DNA from 4 places in the Candidatus Symbiopectobacterium sp. NZEC135 genome. Region 4 is predicted to be linked to each of the others. Evidence: predicted binding sites of a transcription regulator. Region 4 holds the regulator's gene; each other region holds the start of a gene.
What was found. The regulator CRP, encoded in region 4, controls carbon source genes, mostly activating them, when cyclic AMP is high. The targets are predictions, from matches to a motif close to ATGTGANNNNNNTCACAT.
Positions count from the first base shown of each region.

Region 1: J5224_RS06715 (iron-containing alcohol dehydrogenase) is a predicted target of CRP. The motif match lies at 1,362-1,379, and genes of this name have one in related genera.
Region 2: serC (3-phosphoserine/phosphohydroxythreonine transaminase) is a predicted target of CRP. The motif match lies at 1,189-1,206, and genes of this name have one in related genera.
Region 3: azuC (stress response protein AzuC) is a predicted target of CRP. The motif match lies at 1,176-1,193, and genes of this name have one in related genera.

Region 1 covers NZ_JAGFPF010000008.1:24,488-27,643, reverse strand. Annotated here, with positions in the region: gene dtnK (D-threonate kinase) at 1-1,275, opposite strand, end outside; gene J5224_RS06715 (iron-containing alcohol dehydrogenase) at 1,506-2,642, shown strand; gene J5224_RS06710 (dihydrodipicolinate synthase family protein) at 2,692-3,156, shown strand, end outside.
Region 2 covers NZ_JAGFPF010000015.1:13,087-16,242, forward strand. Annotated here, with positions in the region: gene ycaO (30S ribosomal protein S12 methylthiotransferase accessory factor YcaO) at 1-1,168, opposite strand, end outside; gene serC (3-phosphoserine/phosphohydroxythreonine transaminase) at 1,438-2,523, shown strand; gene aroA (3-phosphoshikimate 1-carboxyvinyltransferase) at 2,677-3,156, shown strand, end outside.
Region 3 covers NZ_JAGFPF010000042.1:30,892-34,047, reverse strand. Annotated here, with positions in the region: gene J5224_RS17550 (multidrug efflux MFS transporter) at 1-942, opposite strand, end outside; gene azuC (stress response protein AzuC) at 1,291-1,368, shown strand; gene J5224_RS17545 (hypothetical protein) at 1,574-2,212, shown strand; gene J5224_RS17540 (hypothetical protein) at 2,359-2,805, opposite strand.
Region 4 covers NZ_JAGFPF010000084.1:6,921-10,076, forward strand. Annotated here, with positions in the region: gene argD (bifunctional acetylornithine/succinyldiaminopimelate transaminase) at 1-855, shown strand, start outside; gene crp (cAMP-activated global transcriptional regulator CRP) at 920-1,552, opposite strand; gene J5224_RS22055 (OsmC family protein) at 1,869-2,276, shown strand; gene J5224_RS22060 (phosphoribulokinase) at 2,363-3,156, opposite strand, start outside.

The DNA of each region.
Region 1 (3,156 bases), on a different contig from region 4:
GTGATGCAAGGTGGCTTCATCACCGAAGCCGCCTGCTTTAGTCATGACAGGGATATCGCCGACGATGCTGTCGATGAAGCGTCCCCAAGGTACACAGGACGCAAGCTGTCCTTTGATATGAAACCCGGTAGCACCGAGCGCAGCGGCCACGGCAATCGCCACGTCGCCACCAGAAAGATAAAGCCCAGCCGGACGGCACAATGTCACCGTGCAACGGGCCATTTCCCCCAGAAAATCACTGATCCGTTCGCCCAATTGCTGCCGACTAAGGCCGTGCTGCTGGCAGAGCTGCGCAATCTCGTGGCGCTGTTGCTCGTCACGGCAGGTACGAATCAGACAATGTCTGCCTGCCAGCAGCGCAGCGGCAGCAGCGCGTGCGGTGTCTTGCGCCAATGTGGCTCCCGCTGGCGTAAGCAAAGGGCGAACATCCACATCAAGCAGCGTCACCTGCGATAGCGCGCTCACCGCAGCGATCTGTTTTTGCGTCATTTCGCTCATCGATCCCACCACCGCCAGCAGCGCGGGACGTGGTGGCGGTGTGAAGCGCAGAGCCTGAGCTAACGCATCACTGAGGCCGGCGGCGCCAACCAACAGCGGTTTCACTGGCAACGTCTGCGCTGCCGCCACGATCAGTGCCAACGTCTGTGGCGTCTCAGCGTCAATAATCACGCCCTTGATACCGGCGTCGCGCAAATGCAGCAGCGTCTCGGCAAGTGCAAAATGATTATCTTCACTCACACGCAATGTGGCCGTGGGCAATGCACTTTGTTCAGCGAGACGTTCAGCAATTTCTGCGCTGCGCACCGGCGTTTTCGGATCGCTGGCAAATTCGGTGTCGGTCAGCAATGTTCCGTTGACCCACACTTTCCCCTCACGCGTGACACGCCCAAGCGCAGGAACGGCGGGGGCAATCAACGCCATTTCAGCGCCGCTGGCCGTCAAGGCTGCGGCAATCTCCGCGCCGAGGTTGCCGCGCAGCGTGGAGTCAATCTTCTTGAATACCCATCCGTTGCCGCCCGCTTCACGCCAACGGGTGATGGCGTGCACTACGCGCAGCGCGGCGTCTTGCGCAGCCTGCGCCCGGCTGTCGGTATTGATGACCGTCACCTCATGCAAGGCTCCCGTCGTCAATGCATCCAACTCCAGAATCACATTGACCTGTGCCTGCTGAAGCGCCAGTCCAACCCCGGCATCGTTAGCACCGGTGAAGTCATCCGCGACGACCAACACCTGGTGAGCAGTAAATTCCAGGCTGACATCTTGCCGCTGTGGCATACCCACCCCTTATTTATCGATAACGGTATAGCGACGATTGTGTCTCGATTACCTGATAATGATTATATTGAATCATATTTGATTATATGTGAGCAACATCAAATTATTTAAAAGCAATCTAGCCTATAAATTACGCTACAAAATGACGTCATTACGTCAACACACGATCTTAAAGCACGTATTGATTGATAAAAATCACTTTCACTGCGTGAACACTGTAAAGGAACGCCATGAACATCAATAGCACTATCATCAGCGGCAGCCAGGCCATTAACGATATCCGCTACCTGTTAACCTCACGCCAGCACGTTCTGTTCGTGACTGACCGCAATATCGTGCAGCAGCCCGGCGTACAGGCGCTGCTCAATCAGGTTAAAGCGTGCGTGCCGGCCATCACCCTGATTGATAATGTGCCGCCGGAGCCGAGCCAGCACGATGTCGCTCATATTCTGGAAGCGCTGCCCAATGCCCGCACCGAGCTGGTGATTGGCGTCGGCGGCGGCAGCGTATTGGATGTGGCCAAGCTGCTGTCTCTGCTGTGTGTCGGTGATGACGCGGTCTCCCTTGATACCTTGCTGGCCGGTGAAAAACCGACGCGCCGCACCGCCTCCTTGTTGATCCCGACGACGGCGGGCACCGGCTCCGAAGCAACGCCAAACGCCATTCTGGCGATCCCTGAGAAAGCTACCAAGGTGGGCATCATCACACCAGTAATGCTGCCGGACTATGTTGCTCTGGTGCCGGAACTGACGACCAGTATGCCGTCTCACATCGCGGCTTCCACCGGCATCGATGCACTGTGCCACCTGATCGAATGTTTCACTGCGACCATCGCCAACCCGGTGGGTGATAACTACGCGCTGATCGGTCTGAAAAAGCTGTTTGCCAATATCGAGCTGTCCATCCGTGAACCCGAGAATCTGGAAGCGCGACTGAACATGCTGTGGGCTTCCTATTACGGCGGTGCCGCCATTGCCCACGCGGGCACACATTTGGTGCACGCCATGTCTTACCCACTCGGCGGCAAGTATCACATTCCCCACGGCGTGGCGAATGCCATTTTGCTGGCCCCTTGCATGCGTTTTGTGCGCCCCGCGGCGGAAGAGAAATTTGCACAGGCCTATGACCTGCTGCCCGACGCCGACCTGTCGCTCTCCATCACGGAGAAATCGCACGCACTGGTTGCCTATTTCACCGACCTGGTACAGCGCCTGGCGCTGCCCAGCTCACTGCAACAATTAGGTATTGAAAAAACGCATTTGCCCGATCTGGTCGAAGGGGCTTTGCAGGTTCAGCGCCTTATGAAAAACGTGCCCGCTACGGTGAAAGCGGACGACGTGCGCGATATTTATCTGACGCTGTTCTGATTTACAGACTTGGTGTTCTTTTTTGATTACGCAGTAACGAGGAAAAACAATGAGCAAACGTATTACTGGCGTGTTGACGGCAATCGTCACGCCCTTTGACGGTCAGGGTGAATTCAATCCAACGGCATTGCGCGCACAGATTCAGCGCCAGATGCAGTATGGCAACGGTATCTTCTGCAACGGTACCAACGGTGAATTCTTCGTACTCCATACCGATGAAAAAGTCGCGGTCACCGAAACCTGCGTCGATGAAGTGGCAGGTAAGGTGCCGGTGGTCGGCCATATCGGTGAAATCTCTACGCGTGAAACCATCAAGCTCGGCAAGCGGATCGCCGCACTGGGTGTCGACGCGGTTTCCGTTATCACCCCCTATTTCATTCCGCTGAAACAAGAAGAATTGATCGCCCACTACCGCGCGGTGGCGGATGCGTTAACGGTTCCGGTGTTCCTCTACAACATTCCTGCACGTACCGGCAATACGCTTACGCCGGAAACCGTGCGCATTCTCGCCGAT
Region 2 (3,156 bases), on a different contig from region 4:
TGCCCGGCACGATAATGCGGCACGCGTAAACAGACAGGTGCTCGTAATCGGCGATGTACACCTCTTTGTGCTCTTTGTGGAAAATCGCCATCAAGGTAGCAAACTCCTGCTCGGTGCTGCCTTTAAAGCTCCAGTCGACAAAGGGATAATCCGCGTCAGTTTTAAACAAGTCCCACGAGATCAAACCGCTGGAATCGATAAAGTGGGTTTCCAGATTGGCATGATCCGCCACATCATCATTGTCGAAGCTCGGCGGGGTAAACACATCGAGATCTTTCAACCCGCGTCCTTGCAGCAGTTCGGTGACGGTACGCTCCAGCGCGACGCCGAAATCCGGGTGCGCACCGAAAGAGGCGAAGCAGGTGCCGTTGCTGGGGTTAAACAGCACCACGCAGATCACCGGATAATTACCGCCCAGCGAGGCGTCATAGGCAAGGATCGGGAACCCTTCTTTTTCCAGCGTGGCGATGGCCTCCACCACGCCCGGATAACGTTGCAACACGCTGTCTGGGATGGTTGGCAGGCTGATGGCTTCAGCAATAATACGGTTCTTGATGTGGCGTTCGAACACCTCAGACAAACCCTGCACACGCGCTTCATTGGCGGTGTTACCTGCGGACATCCCGTTGGAAACGTAGAGGTTACCAATGATATTCATCGGGATATAGACGGTGGTGTCATCGGATTGACGGGTAAACGGCAGGGCGCAGATGCCACGTTCGTCGTTGCCAGATTGCAGATCCACCAGCATGCTGGCGCTTAATTCGTTCTCAGGATCGTAAAAGGCGCGCAGGTGATCATCCAGAATTCCGGGCGGCAAGCTGTCATCGTCCGGCAGCGGGAACCACTGCTCGTTCGGATAGTGTACGAAATCACCGTTAGCAATTGATTTGCCCAGATAGAAATCGGCAAAGAAGTAGTTGGTGGAAAGACGCTCGAAATATTCACCCAAGGCTGAGGCCAGAGCGGCTTTCTTGCTGGCGCCTTTGCCGTTGGTAAAACATAGCGGGCAGTCTTTGTCGCGAATATGCACGGACCAGACGTTAGGCACCGGGTTCAGCCAGGAGGCTTCTTCGATGTTGAACCCCAGGTCACGGAGTTGTTGTTGAAAACGGGCGATGGAGTCTTCCAGGGCGGCGTCTTTGCCTGGGATGAACGTTTGGCTCATGATTGTCACTTTTCTCTTTTATGGGACGTGCATCATACGGACTTTTCACGGACAACTCCACGCCGTCGCCGTGCGGGTTTTATACGGGAAAGCGTAATAAGGATTGCAGCGGGAAGGAGCCAGTGATAAAAACAAATGATGACGGTTGCTGCAAAAAACCATGATGGCTGCTGCAAATAGCCAATATGGTTGTTGCAAAAAATCATAATAGTCGCTGTAAAACAGACAAAACGTTAAAAATAGTCGTACTAAACACGTGGTGAGGGGAAATGACACAAGTTTTCAATTTTAGCGCCGGTCCAGCCATGCTGCCGGTTGAAGTGCTGCGTCGTGCTGAGCAAGAGTTGTGTAACTGGCGTGGGCTGGGAACATCCGTAATGGAAATCAGCCACCGCAGTAAAGAATTTATGCAGGTGGCGGCGGAAGCCGAGCAGGATCTGCGCGATCTGTTAAAGATCCCCTCCAACTACAAAGTGCTGTTCTGCCAAGGGGGCGCACGCGCACAGTTTGCTGCTGTGCCGCTTAACCTGCTGGGTGACAGCACCAAAGCTGACTATATCGACGGCGGCTATTGGGCGCACAGTGCGATTAACGAAGCGGAAAAATACTGCAAACCGAACGTTATCGACGTGAAAACCCGCATTGACGGCCTGCGCGCTGCCAAACCGATGCGTGAATGGGCGCTGTCTGACGACGCAGCCTTTGTGCACTACTGCCCGAATGAAACCATTGATGGTTTGGCCATTGAAGAAACCCCTGACTTTGGTGATAAGATTGTGGTCGCTGACTTCTCCTCCAGCATCCTGTCCTGTCCGATCGATGTCAGCCGTTTCGGCGTGATTTATGCTGGCGCGCAGAAAAACATTGGCCCTGCCGGGTTAACCTTGGTGATTGTACGCGATGACCTGCTGGGTAAATCCAACAGCGTGCTGCCGTCGGTGCTGGATTACAAAACGCTGGCCGACAACGACTCCATGTACAACACGCCGCCGACCTTCGCCTGGTACCTTTCTGGCATGGTATTTAAATGGCTGAAAGAGCAGGGTGGCCTGGTGGAAATGGAAAAACGCAATCGCGAGAAAGCCGATCACCTGTATGGCGCTATCGACAGCAGCGATTTCTACCGCAATGACGTGCTGGCCGCCAACCGCTCACGCATGAACGTGCCGTTCCTGCTCGGTGACGACGCGCTGGATAAACTGTTCCTGGAAGAGTCCAAAGCGGCTGGGTTGCATGCGCTGAAAGGCCACCGTGTAGTGGGAGGGATGCGAGCGTCTCTGTACAACGCGATGCCGCTGGCCGGTGTGCAGGCGTTGACCGCTTTTATGGCGGATTTTGAACGCCGCCACGGCTAATAACGTCGCCTGCAACGCCGTGGTTTGACCGCGACGTTGCAGGTCGTACCCTTGGTGGTATCGTTGCCGCAGCGCGTAAAGCGGCAACCTGTTTTCAGTAAACCCCGGTTTGCGCCGGGGTTTGTTATGTTGATGACCGGAGTTAAGAGTTACATGCAGGAATCCCTTACCCTACAGCCTATTTCCCTGATCGATGGTGTGATTAACCTTCCCGGTTCGAAAAGCGTCTCTAACCGTGCCTTGCTGCTGGCCGCATTGGCAACGGGGACGACGCGTTTGAAAAACCTGCTCGATAGCGATGACGTTCGCCACATGCTGGACGCGTTGCAACTGTTAGGCGTGCAATATCAGCTTTCACCCAGCCGCACTGAGTGCGATGTCACCGGTATTGGTGGACCATTCACCGCGTCGCAACCGTTAGAACTGTTTCTCGGCAACGCGGGCACAGCAATGCGTCCGCTGGCTGCCGCCTTGTGCTTGACGCAGGGTGATATTGTTTTGACCGGCGAGCCGCGTATGAAAGAGCGACCGATCGGTCACCTGGTGGATGCGCTGCGCCAAGGCGGTGCGACCATCGACTACCTTGAGCAGACTAACTATCCGCCATTGCGCCTGCACGGCGGTTTCCAGGGC
Region 3 (3,156 bases), on a different contig from region 4:
GCCCAGTAAGAAACGCAGTATCCCCAACTGTAGCGAATCACTGATGGTGGACATCAAACAGAAGAGCAGCACGCAGGCCCCCAGTGCAGCGATCAGGACACGATGTGCGCCGATCTTGTCGCCCAGACGCCCCAACCGCGGCGCTGACAGCAGCGCTGAAACGCCGGGGACGGCAGCGATGACACCGCTGAGAAAGGCGAGATTAGTGGTGTCTGGCGTGAGTTCGCGGATAAACAGCGTCAGTATTGGACTGATGGAGCCGTTAGCGAGCTGAATCATCATGGTGGTGACAAACAGGCTGACGATCAGCGCCGGGTAGGGCAGAGAAGAGAACACCGCTTTGCCACTGAGGCGATTCGCTTTAGCCACTTTGACCACCCCTTCTTTGATGGTGAACAAGGTGAGCAAAAAGCAGGTGAACAGTAAGGAGGCAGTGATAAAGAACACCACGCGCAGCCCGACGTGGTCGGCGAGAAAGCCACCGATCAGCGGGCCGATAATCACGCCAGCCACCTGACCAGTTGAAAGCGTGCCCAGTGCCCAGCCGCTTTTTTCACGCGGCACTTGCGAGGCGATCAACGCCATGGCATTGGGAATATAGCCGGAGGTCAGGCCCATCAAGGTGCGTAGAATAAACAGGTGCCAGACGTTACTGGCCATGCCCTGTAGCGCCATGACGATAGCCATGCCGAGCGCGGCGCGCAGTAGCATCAGCTTGCGCCCTTTGCGATCGGCCAGACTGCCCCACAGCGGCGCGACGATGGCCGAGACCAGAAATGAAGAACTGAAAATCAGCCCTGACCACAAACTGAGTGATGCATGGTCGGTGACGCCGAGTTGTTCAATATAGAGTGGCAGGAACGGCAGAATCTGGCTCATGGCAAGGCCAGTAAAAAAGCATCCCACCCAGGCGGCGTATAAGTTGAGTTTCCAGGTTTCCATGGCGTCCTGCATGCCGTCGCAGCGCGGCAGCGTTACGGGTAAAACAGCGAGATCGGCGCGATATTGGCCGCTGAACGAACTTGCCTTCACGGCGACAGCCGGGAAACTATCACGCTAGGTGATTAAAAGTTCTTCATAGTTTAATACGATAACATAACGCACGCCGAGATGAGCTATCAGCACGTGTGAATATCGCCAGTTCATGAACGTGACAGTGCGCATACAAAAAAATTTTGTGATGCGCGTCACAAAAACTTGCGTCCCGAATATGACGAGCGTACACTCTGTTAACAGAAGACAACATCACCTGCAACTTCATTATCGGTAACGTTAAAAAGGCCAAAAATCGTGCGTAAACTACTGAAAAGAATCCTGGCTGCTTATGTTCTTGCCCACAAAGATGTTCCGCCGGGCGCTATGTACTGATAGCCATCGCTAAATAAAAAAAGCCGTGAAAACGGCTTTTTTTATTGTTCCATCCTTAACGTTGTTTACACATCTCGTAGCGATGAGTGATTGATTTTTGCTCAGCATTAAGCAAGAATTAACCTACAGGTAATTCGATATTTTCTTGAATTACTCGCCAACATTATTCTGTCTGAACGTCAAAAAGTCACACCGTGAGGGCTCCATGCCACAACAATTGCTGAACCCGGCCAGAGTAACCGAGGTTTTCGCTCATCTGAACGAAACACCTGATAACCGTGCCGTGTATTCGGAGTTGGTAAACGGCAATGATGTTACCGCGCAGATCAAGGGCGTCTCGCTGGCACCTGGCTACCGGGTAGTGAGAGTGGATGATCGTAACAAAGGCAAAATTCAGCAATCTCATTTCGAGCTGGCGTTGATTAATGACCTGACGGAAGAGGTTGTGTATTACAACCGTGTCATCATTCAGCCTGACAGTTATCTGAAATGCAGACCCGTTACACAAATACTGGTGTGGCGAACCCAGAAGCCCAAGCACCGCGCTGTGCTTCATGATTTCGCAGGTATTATCTTCATCAGTTATCTGTTAGAGCGTTATGACATTATCGTTTCGGATAGAAACCAGACGCATGAAGGCATGTCGTTCTGGCAAGCAAGGATGTATGATGCTCTTGCACTTGGGCTGCATTTGTATGCATACGACATGATAACCTGTGAGCTGCGTGAAATGACCAATGAAGCGGAGCTTGAGCGAGGTGAAACCTGGCTTTGGGGGGAAATAGATCACTTCCAGAACCGGTTAGCCATTATCTCTAAGTTTAAGCTGCCGGTCGCTGAATAACAAAGCCCTTTACGGAACGTGTTATTGCTGACAACACCCATTCTCCTCCCCTTCGTCATCCTCGGTGAAAGCCGGGGATCTTTGTGATAATAAACGTGTTTCACCTGCCAGAGATCCTCCGCCTGCGCGGAGGATGACGAGTAGGGCTAATACGTTCCGTTTTCCCTTCCTGTTCTAGCCCCGCGTGGCCCTTTTAGATCGGCAGCAAAATACCAAACCAACTCAGCCAGCAACCTGGTTATGAGCGGTTCAGATTCTGGCGATAACGCGCGCTCCGTCAGTAATTTCCCCAAGGCAAGGCAGTAATCACAGAGCAGATCGGCATCGGGCTCAAAGCAAACAGGGGTAGCAGGAAACGTATCGGCAGTGAGGCTTTCCACCAGATGTGGGGCAACGGGGTCATTCAGGGTCGTGCGCAACAAGGTAAGGCATGTCATCAGTCGGCCACACAGTGCCTGCTTTAACGCTGGTTCGGCGCTTTCAATCAGTGCTTCGGCGAAACGTTCACTGTGAGTGGCAAGAACGGTGAAATCCGTGGTAGAGCAGAAAGGGACGACAAGTAACGGGTGCATTTGGGTGAGGGTTGTAGCCATAAGGCAGCCTCCAGTGAGTAACGAACTTTCTCCACCACTGGAGAGGTCAATCTCACGGGTGGTGGAGCCGGACGAGGTTGACCTTACCGGCCTCACTGACACCGGCGCGTCTTACGACGCCCTCGCCCGGCCCACCATTGAGGTGTAGCTGTGCGCACGACACAAAAAAAGCGCAAACGCGCCGAATGTCGTCAGTGAAGTGTGGTTCAGGAGGTCAATCCCGGCACCTGATTTTGCAGGTGCGGGTAAAAGATACCGTTATTGCAGGGGTACGGCAAGGGATCTGCGGCGACAAGCGTTGAGGATGTTTATTCTGGAAGCGGCCTCGCACAATCGATTGAGTATATTAGT
Region 4 (3,156 bases):
ATTAAGCGCCACAGCCCGTACAAAACCAAAATCATTGCGTTCTACAATGCGTTTCACGGTCGCACCTTGTTCACTGTCTCGGTCGGTGGGCAGGCGAAATACGCCGATGGCTTCGGACCAAAACCGGCCGATATCGTGCACGTGCCGTTTAACGATCTAGACGCAGTAAAAGCGGTGATGGATGACCATACCTGTGCCGTGGTGCTGGAGCCAATTCAGGGCGAAGGCGGCATTACGCCGGCCACGCCGGAATTCCTCAAAGGCGTGCGTGAGCTATGCGATCAGCATCATGCGCTGCTGGTGTTTGATGAAGTGCAAAGCGGCATGGGGCGTTCCGGTAAACTGTTTACCTACATGCACTATGGCGTGACGCCGGATATTCTCACCACGGCGAAAGCGCTGGGCGGCGGGTTCCCCATCAGCGCCATGCTGACTACTGAAGAGGTTGCCTCTGTGATGACTGTCGGCGTACATGGCACCACTTACGGCGGTAATCCGCTGGCCTGTGCGGTAGCGGAAGCGGCATTAGACACCATCAACACCCCACAGGTGCTTTCCGGCGTACAAGCGCGCCACGAGCGTTTCGTTTCGATTCTTCAGGCCATTAATGAAGAGCACGGTATTTTTGAGCAAATTCGCGGTATGGGTTTGCTGATTGGCGCAGAACTGAAGCCTAAATGGCACGGTCAGGCGGGCAAGTTCCTTGCTGCTGCTGCGGAGCAGGGCGTGATGGTGCTGGTCGCTGGGCCTAACGTGATGCGTTTTGTGCCGTCATTGGTGATTGATCTGGAAGATATCGATCAGGGCATGGCGCGGTTCGCGCGGGCGGTGGAAGCGGTAGTGAAAGCGGAGTAGGGAAGGTTCGTCAAAAGCACGCTGCGCAGCGCAACGTGCTTTTGTCTAAGCGGCACGGGTGATATCAGCGTGTGCCGTACACCACGATGGTTTTGCCGTGTGCCGAGATCAGGTTCTGGTCTTCCAGCATTTTCAGAATACGGCCTACCGTTTCGCGGGAACAGCCAACAATCTGACCAATTTCCTGACGCGTGATCTTGATTTGCATCCCATCCGGGTGCGTCATGGCATCGGGTTGCTTCGCCAAGTTCAACAGCGTCTGTGCGATGCGGCCCGTCACATCCAGGAAGGCCAGGTTGCCCACTTTCTGGGAGGTCACCTGAAGGCGGCGTGCCATCTGTGAGGAAAGACGCATCAGAATATCCGGGTTGACCTGAATCAGCTGACGGAATTTCTTATAGGAGATCTCAGCGACTTCACAGGCCGTTTTCGCCCGCACCCATGCACTGCGTTCCTGGCCCTCTTCGAACAGGCCCAGTTCTCCAATAAAATCCCCCTGGTTGAGGTAGGAGAGGATCATTTCCTTGCCTTCTTCATCCTTGATCAGCACAGCCACTGAGCCTTTCACGATGTAGTAAAGCGTTTCTGCCTTTTCACCTTGGTGAATCAGCGTGCTCTTCGATGGATACTTGTGAATATGACAATGAGAAAGGAACCATTCAAGAGTCGGGTCTGTCTGCGGTTTGCCGAGAACCATTCGCTGTTATCCTCTGTTGTAATTCACTGCGCAAATTACAGGGTTCAGAGTTCCCTGTACGGCGTATCAACGTGCTAGTAGTAAAAATTCCGTGTTGGCGGACTGACGTCAGGGAATATACTGGCTTCTGTATGGCGACGTCACGATCCGTTCTTACCGTCAGCATAAAGCTGAAGGAACGGATTCTATTCCTGTTTGTAACACAGCTTGACGAGCCTGTCTCGTGTTGTCTCGCTTCAGCATGATTAAGCTCTAGTTATCGGCGGTTTTTATATATAACAGTGAGTAATTTTCAAATAAATTTGAGGAGTTGTGGATGCAAGCGCGCGTAAAATGGGTTGAAGATCTGACCTTTCTCGGTGAGTCGTCATCCGGGCATCAGATCCTGATGGATGGCAATGCCGGCGATAAAGCCCCCAGTCCGATGGAGATGGTGTTGATGGCGGCAGGGGGCTGTAGCGCCATTGATGTGGTGTCCATTTTGCAAAAGGGCCGCAATACGATCACCGGGTGCGAAGTCAAATTATCCTCCACGCGTCGTGAAGAAGCGCCGCGTCTGTTTACCCATATCAACCTGCATTTTATCGTCACGGGCGTAGGGCTGACGGATAAGGTGGTTGAACGGGCGGTATCGCTGTCGGCGGAGAAGTATTGTTCAGTGGCGCTAATGTTAGAAAAGGCGGTGAAGGTCACGCACAGCCACGAAATCATCGCTGTCGCCTAGTTTTTTTCGTTATCGTATAGTTTTCTTCATAGTCGAATAGCTTTCTTCGTTGTCGCATAGCTTTCTGGCGGGCGGTGTGTGTTATCTCAGCCCGCGCTACGCCCTTCTGCCAGTCGCTTTACCAACGGCGCCATAATCAGCTCCATGGCGAGACCCATTTTCCCCCCCGGCACCACCAACGTATTGATGTGTGAAATAAACGAGCCTTGCAGCATGGCTAGCAGATAGGGATAGTCAATATGCTCGACGCCCTGGAAATGGATCACCACAAAACTCTCGTCCAGCGAAGGGATCGCCTTGGCGGCAAAGGGGTTTGAGGTATCGATAGTTGGTACGCGCTGGAAGTTGATATGGGTGCGAGAAAACTGCGGCGTGATGTAGGTGATGTAATCTTCCATGGAACGCACTACCGAATCCATCACTGCTTCACGTGAGTGTCCGCGTTCATTGATGTCGCGAACCAGCTTTTGAATCCATTCCAGATTGACGATGGGCACCACGCCGACCAGTAGGTCTACGTGCTGGGCAACATCGTACTGGTCGGTGACCACTGCGCCGTGCAACCCCTCATAAAACAGCATATCGGTAGGATGCTGCATCGGTTCCCACGGCGTAAAGGTGCCGGGCACTTGATTGTAGGGGATCGCCTCATCGTAAGTGTGCAGGTATTTGCGCGTTTTTCCGGTACCGTTGCGGCCATAGTCGATAAACGCTTGCTCAAGCAGGCTGAAATCGTTGGCTTCTGGGCCGAAATAGCTGATATGGCGGCCCAAATCTTTCGCTTTGCGAATCGCCATGTCCATCTCTGGCCGGGTATAACGGTGAAAGCTATCGCCTTCCAGTGAAGCGGCTTTTATCTGCAACTGCTGGAAAATTTTCC